2 regions of the Anoxybacillus sp. PDR2 genome follow, and region 1 is predicted to be linked to the other one. Evidence: riboswitches for the same ligand, from Rfam matches in the RefSeq annotation. Region 1 holds a riboswitch; the other holds the start of a gene.

The links. Region 1 has a riboswitch for cobalamin ahead of GRQ40_RS08220 ((2Fe-2S) ferredoxin domain-containing protein). Riboswitches for the same ligand answer to the same signal wherever they lie in the genome.
Region 2: linked by a shared signal. The riboswitch ahead of GRQ40_RS03515 (ribonucleoside-diphosphate reductase subunit alpha) and the one ahead of GRQ40_RS08220 ((2Fe-2S) ferredoxin domain-containing protein) in region 1 are both predicted to bind cobalamin.

The regions. Positions count from the first base shown of each region.
Region 1 covers NZ_CP047158.1:1,712,698-1,720,173, reverse strand. Annotated here, with positions in the region: gene cbiQ (cobalt ECF transporter T component CbiQ) at 1-551, opposite strand, end outside; gene GRQ40_RS08230 (energy-coupling factor ABC transporter substrate-binding protein) at 548-832, opposite strand; gene GRQ40_RS08225 (energy-coupling factor ABC transporter permease) at 836-1,576, opposite strand; gene GRQ40_RS08220 ((2Fe-2S) ferredoxin domain-containing protein) at 1,573-1,962, opposite strand; cobalamin riboswitch at 2,092-2,283, opposite strand; gene rraA (ribonuclease E activity regulator RraA) at 2,348-2,827, opposite strand; gene ubiB (2-polyprenylphenol 6-hydroxylase) at 3,314-4,990, opposite strand; gene GRQ40_RS08205 (phasin family protein) at 5,028-5,318, opposite strand; gene GRQ40_RS08200 (GNAT family N-acetyltransferase) at 5,718-6,152, shown strand; gene GRQ40_RS08195 (DNA topoisomerase III) at 6,298-7,476, opposite strand, start outside.
Region 2 covers NZ_CP047158.1:715,929-723,404, forward strand. Annotated here, with positions in the region: gene GRQ40_RS03505 (TerC family protein) at 1-469, shown strand, start outside; gene GRQ40_RS03510 (ribonucleotide-diphosphate reductase subunit beta) at 687-1,727, opposite strand; gene GRQ40_RS03515 (ribonucleoside-diphosphate reductase subunit alpha) at 1,745-3,985, opposite strand; cobalamin riboswitch at 4,110-4,306, opposite strand; gene GRQ40_RS03520 (hypothetical protein) at 4,452-4,913, opposite strand; gene GRQ40_RS03525 (carbon starvation CstA family protein) at 5,233-7,311, shown strand; gene GRQ40_RS03530 (YbdD/YjiX family protein) at 7,304-7,476, shown strand, end outside.

The DNA of each region.
Region 1 (7,476 bases):
CAAAGCTGAAAAATAAGCATGGCGCCATGCCGCCAATGACTGCCGCCGTTGCGGGCTTTCATCGCTGTATATAATTCCTCCGCCGCCTGCTCAAACACAAAGACAAATCGATACATAAAAAATAGTAATTCAATCATAACAGATGGTATTTTCAGTTTTTTTAATACATAGAGCAACTCTGGAAACGGCGTTGTTACTAAAAGGAAAAATAAGCACGACCATGCTGCAATGGAGCGCAGCGATACATCGATTGCTGCCGGAATATTTCCTCGATTCACGGATATGTGCCATGAATCAAGGGAAATAAGCAAAATCGGCCAGCTAATTAAAAGGAAAAGGATGACCATTCCCAACGTTTTTACATATACTTTCCAAGAAACACCTGCATACCCAATCGTCCATATGGCTAGCCAGAAAATAATAAAAAGATGCGTTCCTCTGCTTCCTACCATAGTGTTCAAAAGCAAGAGAAAAGAGAATAAAGTCTTTTGTTCAGGCCGCAGACAGCGCAGACGATTATGATAGGCAATCATGTCAAAATGCCGAATCATTCCGCTTCATCTCTTCGACCGGCTCGACCTTTATAAACGCCGATAATATAGCCAATCACCCCGGCGCCAAGCGCGGCTTGCAAAGAAAATAACAATGTTTCCACTTCCCCACCCGGCGGTGAAAAGATCGTCTCAAACCAAGGCTTATAATCCGGGACGATCGTTTGAATCGCTTTTTCCGCTTGATCATCTGTACCGCCAAAATCCGAATTGCGAACCAATAGCAAGGGAGCGACAGCTAATACAAAAGCAAGAACAATAAGCAATAGATTTCGCTTCATCTGCTAGGCTCCTTTCTGAAGTTGATTCAGCTCTCGACTGCTGTAAGTAGATAAAAAGTTCCACACAACAACAGTCAGCAGCCCTTCGGTGATCGCGAGCGGTATTTGCGTAATCGCAAAAATTCCGGCAAATTTAAGAAATGAAGCTGCTACTCCTCCTGTTGTGTCGGGAAAAGCAAGCGCCAATTGCCATGATGTAACTACATATGTGGCCAAGTCAGAAAGAAAAGCGGCTAAAAAAATGACAAATCGCTGCGAAATGTTATACCTTTTTCCTAAACGATACACCCCGTATGCTACTAGCGGACCGCATACCGCCATGGACATCGCGTTCGCTCCTAATGTCGTCAATCCCCCATGCGCCAGTAGTAACGCTTGGAATAAAAGAACGATGCTCCCCATCACCGTCATCGTTAGCGGACCAAATAAAACGGCCCCGAGCCCGACTCCAGTCGGATGGGAGCTGCTGCCTGTCACCGATGGGATTTTTAACGCCGAAAGTACAAAGGTAAAAGCTCCTGAAAGCGCAATCAACAATTTTAATTCAGGATGGCGCTTTGCGATCTTCATCAGCGCTCGCACTCCGGCGATGAAAAACGGCAGAAAAACAATCCACCAAAATAGCGCCCATTTCACCGGCAAAAATCCTTCCATAATATGCATAGCATAGGCTGGTGTGCCGCTATTGACAGTAAAATAAACAACAAGGCCACATAGCAGCAGCAGAAACTTCCATTGCTTCATACCCTCTCCTCCTTGATGCTAGCTTTTTTAGTAATGCCAACCGCAGCTGTTGGATGGCACATCGATAATCCATCTTCTCCATACTGATAGGTGACGATATCTTTTAAAGGATCACCATCTTTTAAATGTGTTTGGACAAGCTCTCTTCCTTTATCCGGCGTCACCCCCTTGTACCAAACTCCTTGCGGATACACGATTACTACGCACGCATCATTACAGCGGCCATTGCAGCGCGTTCTCGTTGTGTGTACAGTGCTGTCCAATTCCAGCCGCGCAATTTCATCACGAATGGCGATTGTCACCTCCTCTCCGCCTTTTCGCATGCAGCTGCCGCCGTTACAGATCAATACGTGATGCTTTACTCCAGTTAAATTCCACGTTGTCACACCGATCCTCTCCTTTTTGATGAAATAAAAAAGCACCTCTATCGATAGAGGTGCAGAAAAATGCATACGGCCAATCACAAATGCATATGTATACCATTCCCCCGCACGTCTACCTATAATCCCGTAGGTATCCGGCCGAGCAAATAAGGCAGGTCTCCTGACTTAGAATCATCGCTTCATTGCGCCTTCCCGAAGTTTCCTTCAGTGACATGATGCAATGAAGCTCCTCATCACAGTGGCGGGTACCGTGACGGCTTTTCACCGTACTTCCCTTTTAAGCCTGTCCCAATAGAGAAAGGCACCTTACTTGCTTTAGCAAACGATTCAATGATTCAGTTGTTCCTCCACAATGATATGATGAATTTTCGAAAAAAGTCAACCATTTTTATTTTTCGAACAGTTTTGTTTTAGCGACAACAACTCCATCGCTATCAACATACACATGCGCGCCCGGCTCCCAATGTACGCCCCCGAATTCAAGAACGCGATCACGCGCCCCTTTCCCTTCTTTTTTGCTTTTGACAGGGCATGTCCCAAGAGCGATTACGCCAAGCGGCATTTGCGCAATTTCAGCTGAATCGCGAATGCAACCATGGACAATCACGCCTGCAAGTCCTCGTTCACAAGCGATTTGTGCCAGACGATCTCCGAGCAATGCACAATTTCGCGAACCTTTTCCATCAACAACTAACACCGTGCCTGCCGGAATGGTTTCTAGCGCTTCGCGAACGAGCACATTGTCCTCGAATACCTCAACAGTGGCAATCGGTCCGGAAAACTCTGTTTTTCCGCCATAAGAATGCAACGGTAATTGGCACACTTGCAGCTCCGACAAAAATTGATCACATAAATCTGCTGTCTTCATTTAATTTCCCTTCCCCCATTTTTCTTTGTCTATTAAATCCTTTTGACATTTTGAAAAAAAATCCTGCAAAATCCGTCAAAAAAAAACAGAGGAACGGTGAAATAAGAAGAACTAATATGGTTTCCCGCAAGTGTGGATGATCATTTTACTAAAAATATGGAATGATTGAGCTAGACACAAGCTTTTCTGCCATATGCATGCCCAGTCGGCAAGTCATTTGCTTGCCGACTACGGCAGAAAAGCTGGGAATCAAGTAATGCCAATGATTTTTATTGGATCATCAGCACACCGGATTGTTTACATAAAATTATTATCGTAACACATTCTAGTCGAGCCTCTGCAGGCAGTCCCTATATAAGCAGGTTTCGACAGCACGCTTTGGCGTGACCGAGACAAGTCAGCGGCCTATCCTCTAACCGTGGTTCTCCATTTTATACAGCACGAGAAATAAAACAAGTAATCCACCACCAGCGATTAGGTCAACAGCTAAAACCGTCCGGATTTATAAATTAAATATAACAGCCATAAAAACATCAAAGAGGCGATACCAAACCCAATCTCAATTACTGGAATTTTCCAAAGTAAAGTCGATTGCCTACCTAAAGAAGAGCCAATAATAATCCCTGCCATAATAATGCTGAAAGACAGCAGCACAATACTGAAGGATAAGCGATTACTAATTTGATCTAATTTTTTTAAAAAAAGCGGCCATTCAGGAATATCCATTTTCAAATGCAGCTTTCCTTGTTTAATAAATGCCGTTAACTCCTTCATGTTCTTAGGGAAGTCCAGCAACATTTCTCCATAATTGAACACGCGCTTCCACACTTCTTCGGTTAGATGTTTAGGATGCAAGCGCTCCTTTAATAGCTGGCGTCCAAATGGTTCAGCAATATTGAGAATGTTCAGCTCCGGATCTAACTGCTCTGCTACGCCTTCCACTGTTAGCAACGTCTTTCCCAGAAGGGTTAAATCCTTCGGAATGCGAATAGAGTGTTGAAAGGCAACATGAAACAAATCATGAAGCGCCTCGCCAAGACTGATTTGGCTGAGCGGAACATTGTAGTACTTCTCTCTTAATTGTTCGATATCCTCATGCAATCGCGATACATCGACATGCTCAGGAACAAGCCCCATTTGATACAGCGATTTAACGATCCCATCTGTATTATGACGCATTAAAGCAATCACTAACGAAGAAAAGTGATATTTCATATCTGGCGTCAGACGCCCGATCATCCCAAAATCAATAAAAGCGATCACCTCCCCCGGCAATACGAATAGATTGCCGGGATGAGGATCTCCATGGAAAAACCCTTCTCTTAAAATTTGTTGCAAAATTGCCTTGGTTAGACGTTCGGCCAAATGTTTCAAGTCATATCCGCTTTCCTTCAGCCGCTCCAACTCGTTAAGTTTGATTCCTTCCACATATTCCATCGTTAGCACTTTTTTGCTTGAATACTCCCAAAATACTTTTGGAACATAAATGCTAGGATCTTGTTTAAATTGCTGAAAAATTTTATCAGCATTCCTCGCTTCAATCGTATAATCAAGCTCGGCCCGAAGAGATTGCGAGAATTCTTCAACCATATCGCCGATTTGATATTGCGCAGCCCATGAAAGGCGGCGCTCAGCGAGAATCGCTAAATCTTGCAGAATTTCTAAATCCGTTTCAATCATATGGGCGATATTCGGGCGCTGAATTTTAACAGCGACTTGTTCTCCTGAATGCAAGATGGCTCGATGAACTTGTCCAATCGAAGCGGCCGCAATCGGAACCGCCTCGAACTGTTGAAACAATCGATCCACATCACTTCCTAATTCCTCTTGAACTGTTCGTGCGACTTCGGCAAATGAAAAAGAAGAAACTTGATCTTGCAGCTTTTCCAATTCCCGAATAATAGGGCCAGGAATTAAATCCGGACGCGTGCTCGCAATCTGCCCCAGCTTCACGAAAGTTGGACCCAACTCCTGTAAAACGAGCCTGATTCGTTCTCCAATTGTTTTTTCATTCTTTTCCTGCGCATCGAAAAATAATCTTTGTGGAAGAGAAAGAAACTGGGAAAACCCGATTTCCTCCGCTACGATCCCAAAGCCATGGCGAATCAAAGCGACAGCGATCTCCCGATAACGACTTACATGACGCATCCTTTTTCCGGCCATTGGTCTGTCTCCTTTTGCAGCTCCAAAATCTTTTTATTTACTCGTTTTTCTGCTCCAAGCGTTGAATTCGTTCTTCTAATTGGCGAATATCCTCTTTTGTAGCTAAATCAAGTTTATCAAGCATTTGTTTTAGCTGCTCACGCACAGCGCGTTGAAACTCCGCTTTCCCTTCTTCCTTTTGCCGAATCCATTGATCAATTACATCTTTTGACTCTTCTAAAGATAATTCTCCTCTTTTCACTAGCTCATCCACCAATTTCTCTGCTTGCTCTTTGCTGACAGACGCCAAACCAAGCCCAAACGCCAACATTTTTCTAATCATATCCATTCTTATCCTTCCTCCTTCATTATGTGTTTTTTACATCTTTTGCATTTCGTGTTTGTTAGCTTCAATGTACCTTTGAATTTCGCTCCTGTCAAACATCTGTGCCTTCTGTTCCACCATAAAATGACGTTGCTTTGAATCCATCATGCCCTTTAGCAATAGAAAAGTTCCGCCAAACGGGCTATAAACGCTGAATAAATCATCTGATTGAAGGAGTCGGCGGTTCGGTTCGTCCTTGTCACGCAAAGGCATGAAGCTCTTACACCAATAAGAGGGAGGAAACAAAAAGCGATATATGATAGGCTGCCCAAAGCCGTTGTTTTTTTCCTTTGCCCAGTACCCAGCATTGTCTTTTTTCTTAAAATCGCTTATAATTCGTCGAAATAGGGAGGAGGAAACGCTTTGTTTCAAGTCGTTGAATATAAACGAAATGATATGATGATTTCCACTAATCGTGCCCTCATTCAAATGGACCGCGTATGCGAGTTTCTGGCTCAGTCCTATTGGGCCAATCAAAGGGAACGAACAACGATTATCAAATCGATTGAACATTCGCTATGCTTTTCTCTTTTTCACGGCCAGACACAGATTGGATTTGCACGCGTGGTTACTGACGGAGCGACATTCGCCTATTTATGCGATGTTTTTATTGATGAAGCCTATCGCGGCAGAGAGCTTGGCAAGTGGCTGGTAGAATGTGTCCTGCAGCACCCGGATCTTCTCAATATCCGTCGCTTTTTATTAGTGACAAAGGATGCGCATGGTCTTTACCAGCCGTTCGGATTTGAAGTGCTGCATGAGCCAGATCAGTTTATGGAAATCTTTCGCCATTGCTAATGGTTGCTGCTTAAGTTTGCTTTCTACCCGGCACGTGCTCAGCTATGCCGGGTAGAAAAAGGAGCAAGCATTTTTTAATATTTTGCAATGAGCCTCCCCCACCTACAATCCGTTAAAGAGACGGGAGACTTCTTGGTGGATAATGTTAAAACAAAAAAGTAATTCTTTTTTCCTGCTCATTCCACACTAAATGGGCATTAAATGTTTTATCCCCTTTTTTAAATCCTTTGATTAAATCTGTCTTTCCGTGCTGCAGAAGCTTTTTTACATTCGTTTGTGAAATCTTTTTACCGAGAATCACCTTTGAGATCGTAAATGAGCATTTTGTTTTCGCATAATGCGCGCAGCCATAAAACTCTCCTTTATCAATGACTGTTCCGCCGCAATACTTGCATTGGCCGATCGGTTTGCCAAGCGTTGCTTTCGATGTTGTACGCTGAATAGAAGCGGTATCGAATCCTGAGAAATTCCAATCCTTCGCCATCGCTGTTGCATCTTCTATGATTTTTATCGACAGCTTTTTTACTTGTTCCATAAATAGGGAAGCAGAGGCTTTTCCTTCGCCAATCTCGCTTAAACGCTGCTCCCATTTTGCGGTCATTTCCGGCGAGGCTAAAATCTTATCCCCAATCGCTTCAATTAAAATTTTTGCTTTGTCAGTAGCATATACTTGATTTTTTTTCACTTCGATATACTTTCGGTTTTTCAACATCGTAATAATGCCAGCCCGTGTCGCTTCCGTACCGAGACCTTCCGTTTTAGCAAGCACTTTTTCCAATTCTTCGTTTTCTAAAAATTTCCCCGCTGTTTTCATCAACGTAATCAATTGACCTTCTGTATACCGCTTTGGCGGCTGCGTTTTGCCTTCTTTCACATCGACTTTTTCCACTTTCCCCCGTTCTCCTTCCGCAAGCCGCGGAAGAGCGGCTACATTCTCTTCGTCATGCTGAAAGAAAACTTTCCGCCATCCTTCCTGAATTTGCTGCTTTCCTTTTGATATGAAAACCGCCCGCCCATCAACAAGCGTCGTCACTGTCGTATAATCAAAAATGGCTTCAGGATAATGGGCAGCAAGCAATCTCCGGACAACTAGATCATAAATATTTCGCTCCTCTTTCGATAACGTTTCAGGATTCACCACCTGCTCAGTTGGAATGATCGCATAATGGTCTGTCACCTTTTTTTCGTTTACATAACGTTTATTATGTAAAATACTTGTGTTTGGAAGCGGAAAGAAGGATTGATACGCTGCAAATTGGTTTAATTTTTGCAAAATTTCCGGAAACGCTTCCGCTTCCCCTCTTGTTACATATTGTGAATCAGA
Region 2 (7,476 bases), 1.0 Mb from region 1:
GCTAGTCGGTGGAGTTTTACTCATCTGGATTGCCTATAAGCTATTGGTGGAAGAAAAAGGGCATGAAGTGCAGGCAGGGAAAAGCATGTGGGAGGCGATTCGAACCATTATTATCGCTGATGCGTTAATGGGTTTAGACAACGTATTAGCAGTAGCAGGAGCTGCGCATGGTAGCTTTTTATTAGTCGTTTTGGGATTGCTCATTTCGGTTCCAGTCGTTGTGTGGGGCAGTACCCTTATTTTGAAATGGGTGGAGCGTTTTCCAATCATTATTACAATCGGTGGTGCCATTCTTGCGTGGACCGCTTCAAAGATGATTGTTGATGAGCCGTTTTTAAAAGGATACTTTGCTAATCCTGTGATTAAATATGGTTTTGAGCTGCTTGTCGTTGCTGGAGTCGTTTGCGCTGGCATGATCAAAAAGGGAAAAGAAAATAATAAAGGGGAAGCTAAAGCCGCCAATCAATGATTGGCGGCTTTAGACTGTTGCCGAAACGCTTTTATCCGGCAGGGAGGCTTTATTTGTCTATTCGTGAACGCCTTGGTTTGATTTGTGTTTGCGTTCGGCTGTGTTTCTTGTCTGCCAAGCGTTTTTCAGTCCTTCTGATGCAGAAATAGAAATGACGGGATGTTTAATGGATTTTGTTTGCCGGCTCATCGGCCATGAATGATTGGCGGATGCTTTGTTAGAGCTCATCGAAGCCATTATCGACATTCACTTTTGTATATTGTCGCGATTTTTGTTCAAAAAAGTCGGATTTGCCTAGATCTACTTCTTCATAGGCTTTAATCCAGCGGAGCGGATTTGTCCGATAGCCTTCAAATGGACGCTCGAAGCCAAGCTGGTGGCAGCGGACATTCGCATAAAATTTAATGTAATCATGTAAATCCTCAAGATGAATGCCTTCAATATCATGGCCGATCATGAAGCTCGCCCATTCGATTTCTAATTCGGCCGCTTGAATAAAGGTTTGCTGAACAAATGCCGCTAAGTCATCTGTCCGATATTCTGGATATTCGCGCAGAACCTCTTGGAATATTTTTGCGAATAAGTCGACATGGATATGTTCATCGCGATTAATATAATTAATCATAGTGCTTGTGGCCACCATTTTTTGATTGCGTGCCAAGTTATAAAAGAAAGCAAAGCCGGAATAGAAGAATAAGCCTTCTAAAATGACATCATAGACAATGGATTTTAATAAATTTTCTACATTTGGCTGCTCGGCAAATTCTTTATATCCGTTTGTGACAAAATCGTTTCTTTTCCGCAATATAGGCTCATTTCGCCAAAATTCAAATACCTCATCTTGCTTTTGTTTTGGAACGAGGCTAGAAAGTACGTAAGAATAAGAATGATTATGAATGACCTCCTGTTGAGCCAGCATGATCATCAGCGCGTTGATGCTTGAGTCGGTAATGTAATCAGCAACCTTTCCTGCATAATCTGTTTGGATGCTGTCAAGTAAGGCTAGCAGGCCGATAATTTTTAAAAAAGCATCCTGTTCACGTGCGGTTAATAATGGAAATTGCTTGACATCTTGGGACATATTAATTTCAAATGGTGTCCAAAAATTGGCGAGCATTCGTTTATATTTAGCATATGCCCAAGGATAGGCAATATCGTCCCAATTGAGCACATTCGAGCATCGTCCGTTGATGATTCGCGTGGAACGGTTGGGCGCTTCAGGGTCCATAATGATTCGTTTCGTTAAAGCAGATGTCATCATAACTCCTCCTTATATTAACTTGCGCATGATTCACATTCTTCAATGTTGCTTGATGTTGAACGAACATAATAGGTTGTTTTTAAACCGGATTTCCAAGCGGCAAGATGAAGGGCTAATAAATCCTTTGCTTTAATGGTGTTCATTACGTAAAAATTGAATGAGATGGATTGGTCAATATGGCGCTGTCGCATCGCGTTTTGTTGAATGCTCCAATACTGGTCAATATGATAGGCTGATTTATAGTACCAAGTTGTTTTTTCGTTTAAGTCTGGCGCTGTAACTGGAATCTTATAATCTTTTTTTTCTTCGGCATACATCTTCAAAAAGATCGGATCAATGCTGGCGGTACTGCCGGCAATAATCGATGTCGAAGCATTGGGAGCAATCGCCATCACATAGCCGTTGCGCATTCCATGTTTAGCTACGTTTTCTTTCAGATGAATCCATTTGGAAGTGTTGTAGCCACGTTTATCGAAATAGGCCCCTGTCTGCCAATCAGATCCAGAAAACGCTGGGTAACTGCCTTTTTCTTGAGCAAGCTCCATGCTTGCTTGAATAGTGAGATAAGCAATTTGTTCATAAAGCTCGTCCGCATAATAAACGGCCTCTTCTGATTCCCAGCGAATGCCTTTTAAAGCGAGCAAATGATGCCATCCAAATGTGCCTAGTCCGACAGCCCGATATTTTTGATTTGTCAACTGTGCCTGCAAAACAGGGATTTGGTTTAAGTCAATCACGTTATCAAGCATGCGCATTTGAATAGGGACGAGCCGTTCAAGCACATCGTCCATAACGGCTTTAGCTAAATTGATCGATGATAGGTTGCAGACGACAAAATCGCCAGGGATTTTTTCAATGATGATTTTCCCATCTTTTACATATTGTTTTTCCATCACGGTCGGGCTTTGATTTTGGGCAATTTCAGTGCAAAGGTTGCTACAATAAATCATGCCGAGATGTGAGTTCGGATTTTTTCGATTCACTTCATCGCGATAAAACATAAATGGTGTGCCTGATTCTAGCTGGCTGCGCATAATGCTTTTCATAATTTCAATAGCTGGAACTCTCTCTTTTGAAAGGCGCTTTTCTTGAACGCATTCCCAATATTTTTGACGAAAACTGCCGTCCCCTTTTTCTTCATCATAAAAGTCTTCTAGACTGAATCCCATGATTTGTCGTATTTCGTGTGGATCAAATAAATACCAATCTCCGCGTTTTTCTACTTGCTCCATAAATAAATCAGGGATGCAAACGCCTGTGAATAAATCGTGTGTCCTCATCCGTTCATCGCCATTGTTTAATTTGGCATCTAAAAAAGCAAAAATATCTTTATGCCACACGTCTAAGTAGACAGAGATGGCTCCTTTTCTTTGGCCAAGCTGATCGACGCTGACAGCGGTGTTATTCAATTGCTTCATCCATGGAATCACGCCGGATGAAATCCCTTTAAATCCTTTAATATCGCTGCCGCGGCTGCGAATCTTTCCGAGATAGACGCCAATGCCGCCCCCTGCCTTGGAAAGGTTAGCAATATCGGTATTGCTGTCGTAAATACCTTGCAGGCTGTCATCAATCGTATCGATAAAGCAGCTTGATAGCTGACCATAGTTTTTTCCTGCATTGGCTAAAGTCGGAGTGGCAACCGTCATATATAAATTGCTTAATGCCCAGTATGCTTCTCGGATAAAGGCAAGTCGCTGCGTTTTTGGCTCTTTGGCCATCAATGTCATCGCGATGATGAGAAAGCGCTCTTGCGGCAGTTCATATAAATTTCTTTCATAATCACGGGCAAGATAGCGATCTGCAAGCGTGCGGAGACCGATATAGGTAAATAGCTTGTCTTTTTCTGGATTGATGATCGCTCCAATCTCTTTAATTTCTTCTTTTTCATAATCATCAAGCAAAGAATGGTTGTAAACTCCCTTGGAAACGAGAGAAGCGACCAGCTCGTAAAAATCACCGTAGCGTTCTTTTGGATGATAACCGCGATTTTGAGCTGCTTCGTGATAAAGCTTCTGTAAATAAATGCGGGCGCAAACAAAGGTCCAGTCTGGTTCTGCTTCGCTAATATATGAAAGTCCCTCAAGAATGCAATCATTTGCCATTTGTTCGAAGGACGCAGTGTCTTTGTTTTGAATCATGCGAAGCACACGCTTGATATATTCGGATGTGTCTAGATGAGGAAATTCATTTGTAAGATCATGAATCCAGGCAATCAATTCTTCTTGAGAAACGGTTTGAAAAGTAAACGTCATTATCGGCTCCTCCTCTTTCCAATAAAAAAATCCACTCCGGATTGAGTGGATGAAACGATAGTATAAAAAGGAATAAAACTTCCCTTCTTAAACCATCGCTTCATCTTCTCCCTCCCCGAAGAATGTGAAACGAAACAAGCAAGGCAGGTCTCCTGACTTGTGCTTCTTCCTACTTTGGATCCTTCCCGTATACGCGCCGTATAAGCTTTCGTATACAGTGGAGCTTCCATTTCGTCCGCACATACAGTTGCGGGGGCAGTTCTGGATTTACACCAGATTCCCTATTAAGTCCTAAGGGACACCTTTACTTGTGGTTTGTTCTACTATATATAGTTTTGTTTTTATTCTTCGATACAATATATTGTGTTTGTTAGTTGCACTGGTATCATCATATAATAAATCAATGGAAAATTCAACTATAATATTTCTGAAGTGGAAAAATAAAAAACGCGCTCGATCGGCGCGTTTATTTTTGAAGTGGGAGAAATTTAATAAGCAGCGAGCGAATCAGTAAACCGGTGAGCACACCAGGAATAACTGAGAGCATTGGCAGCCAAATTGGTCCAAAAAAAATGCCGAAGATGGTAACGCGGGAAGAGTACATCAGTCCAACTGTGACAAAATAAGCTGAAAAAACGAATGGAAGAAAAGCGTAAGGAGAGCGACCACCGTCAGCATCTTTATAAGCATCCCACATTGCAAAAAAATACAAACACGGATAAAACATAAGCCATTGAAAATCAATGACTTGGGTTGCTTCGATTGTTTTTCCCAAAAAGCTCAGGCGAATGGCTTCATTAAATCGGGATTGAGAGTTTACAATAAATTCTAATAAAATAAAGATGGTTCCTTTGAAATACTTTTGATTCAAAAGCTGTCCGAATCCTGGTAAAGCAATACTCCATAACAACCGTTCAATTGCTTTCACGTTTTCTTAACCCTTTACTAATGGATTTTATTTGTTGATCATCGACTATATCCTATATCGCCTCGTATATAGAAAAAGAGCCCTGCCTTATTTTTATCATTTCCGCTTTTTACAGTTTATATAATTACATTTTATTGAAAATATACATTTTGTTCCTATTGAGATCGGGAATTTGAAAATGGTGCATGTTAGGTGTGTAATTTGACATGTTATGTCTAGTTTTGTTCATGTTAAGAAAATATTTGGGTAACTTTTCAGAATAGTTAGTATAATCGCTGTGAGTAGAGTATAATTTTTTAGTGCAAAGGGGGAGAGGATTTTGAAAGCGGTTAAATCAATCGTGATTTGGGGATTGATTTCGATCATTGGAGCCATTGGCTTTGCGGTATTGGCTCTGCACCGCGGCGAAACGATTAATGCGATTTGGCTCATTGTGGCAGCGGTGTGTGTATATGCAGTGGCTTATCGTTTTTATAGCAAATTTATTGCGCAGAAAGTATTTGAGCTGGATGATAATCGCAAAACACCAGCTGAAGTGATGAATGATGGAAAAGACTATGTGCCGACGAATAAATGGGTGTTATTCGGACATCATTTTGCTGCTATTGCAGGAGCTGGCCCGCTTGTTGGCCCTATTTTGGCATCACAGATGGGATATTTGCCGGGCACGCTTTGGATTGTAGTCGGTGTGGTACTAGCAGGTGCGGTACAGGATTTTGTCATTTTGTTTGCTTCAATGCGCCGCAACGGAAAGTCACTTGGTGAAATGATTAAAGAAGAAATGGGCTCCTTCACAGGGCTTGTTGCTATGCTTGGGATTTTAGGTATCATGATTATTTTATTAGCCGTGTTAGCGTTGGTGGTTGTGAAAGCGCTTGTAGGAAGCCCGTGGGGAATGTTTACCATTGCGGCAACGATTCCGATTGCGATTTTTATGGGAATTTACATGCGCTATCTGCGGCCAGGCCGCGTAGGGGAAGCTTCATTGATCGGTTTTGTTCTGCTGATTGTTTCCCTTATTGCGGGACAGCATGTGGCTGAACATCCGACATTAGCCAATATGTTTACATTTAAAGGGGAGACAATTGCTCTTTTAATGATTGCTTATGGATTTGTGGCTTCGGCGTTGCCTGTATGGCTATTGCTAGCGCCGCGCGATTATTTAAGCACTTTTCTTAAAATCGGAACGATCGTTGGTCTAGCGCTTGGTATTCTTGTTGTTGCACCTGATTTGCAAATGCCTGCTGTGACCAAATTCGTGGATGGAACAGGACCTGTATTTTCAGGAAATTTATTCCCATTTTTATTTATCACCATTGCGTGCGGAGCTGTTTCTGGATTCCATGCTCTTGTTTCTTCCGGAACGACGCCAAAAATGATCGAACTCGAAAGTCATGCCCGCCCAATCGGATATGGGGCGATGCTTATGGAGTCGTTTGTAGCGGTAATGGCTCTTGTCGCAGCATGCGTGCTAACACCAGGGGTTTATTTTGCGATTAATAGTCCAGCAGCTGCTATTGGCACAGATGTAGTCCAGGCTGCCCAAACGGTTTCATCTTGGGGATTTGTCGTTACCCCAGACGCATTGACAGAGTTGGCCAAAGATGTAGGGGAGCAAACGATTTTATCGCGTACAGGCGGTGCACCGACTTTGGCTATTGGGATGGCAGTGATCCTTTCAAAAGTGATTGGTGGAAAAGCATTTATGGCTTTTTGGTACCATTTTGCGATTTTATTTGAAGCGCTATTTATTTTAACGACGATTGATGCGGGAACGCGTGTTGGCCGCTTCATGATTCAAGATATTATCGGACATTTTTATAAACCATTTGCTAAAACCGATTCATTGCCGGCCAATATTATTGCAACGGCTTTATGTGTACTCGGATGGGGATATTTCCTCTATCAAGGAGTCATTGATCCGCTTGGCGGAATCAATACATTATGGCCGCTGTTTGGTATTGCCAACCAAATGCTTGCTGGTATCGCCCTTTTATTAGGAACGACTCTTTTATTTAAGATGGGGAAAAAGGCATACGCATGGGTAACGTTAGTGCCAACAGTGTGGCTATTAGTTGTAACGATGACAGCTGGATTTCAAAAATTGTTCCATCCGGATGCTAAAATTGGATTTTTATCACATGCGAAAGTATTCAGAAATGCGCTAAACGAAGGCAATATTTTAGCACCAGCGACGACAGAAGCGCAAATGCGGCAAATTATTATGAATGATTATGTAGATGCAGCGTTATGCGGCATTTTTATGCTCGTCGTTTTAGCTGTGCTCATTTCGTCGATTAACATTTGGATTAAAGTATTGAATAATAAAGCAACACCTCTTAAAGAAGCTCCTTATATTCCACGGGATGATGGAAATGGGGTTAAGCATTATGCGTAAGCTTCTAGCAAATATGATCAAATATCGGCGGCAATTTTTCGATTTGCTTGTTGGGGTGCCGAATTATGAACGTTATGTTGAACATATGAAAACGCATCACCCGGGAGAACCGATTAAGTCGCGAAAGGAGTTTTTTTGCGAGGCACAAGATGCAAGATATAACGC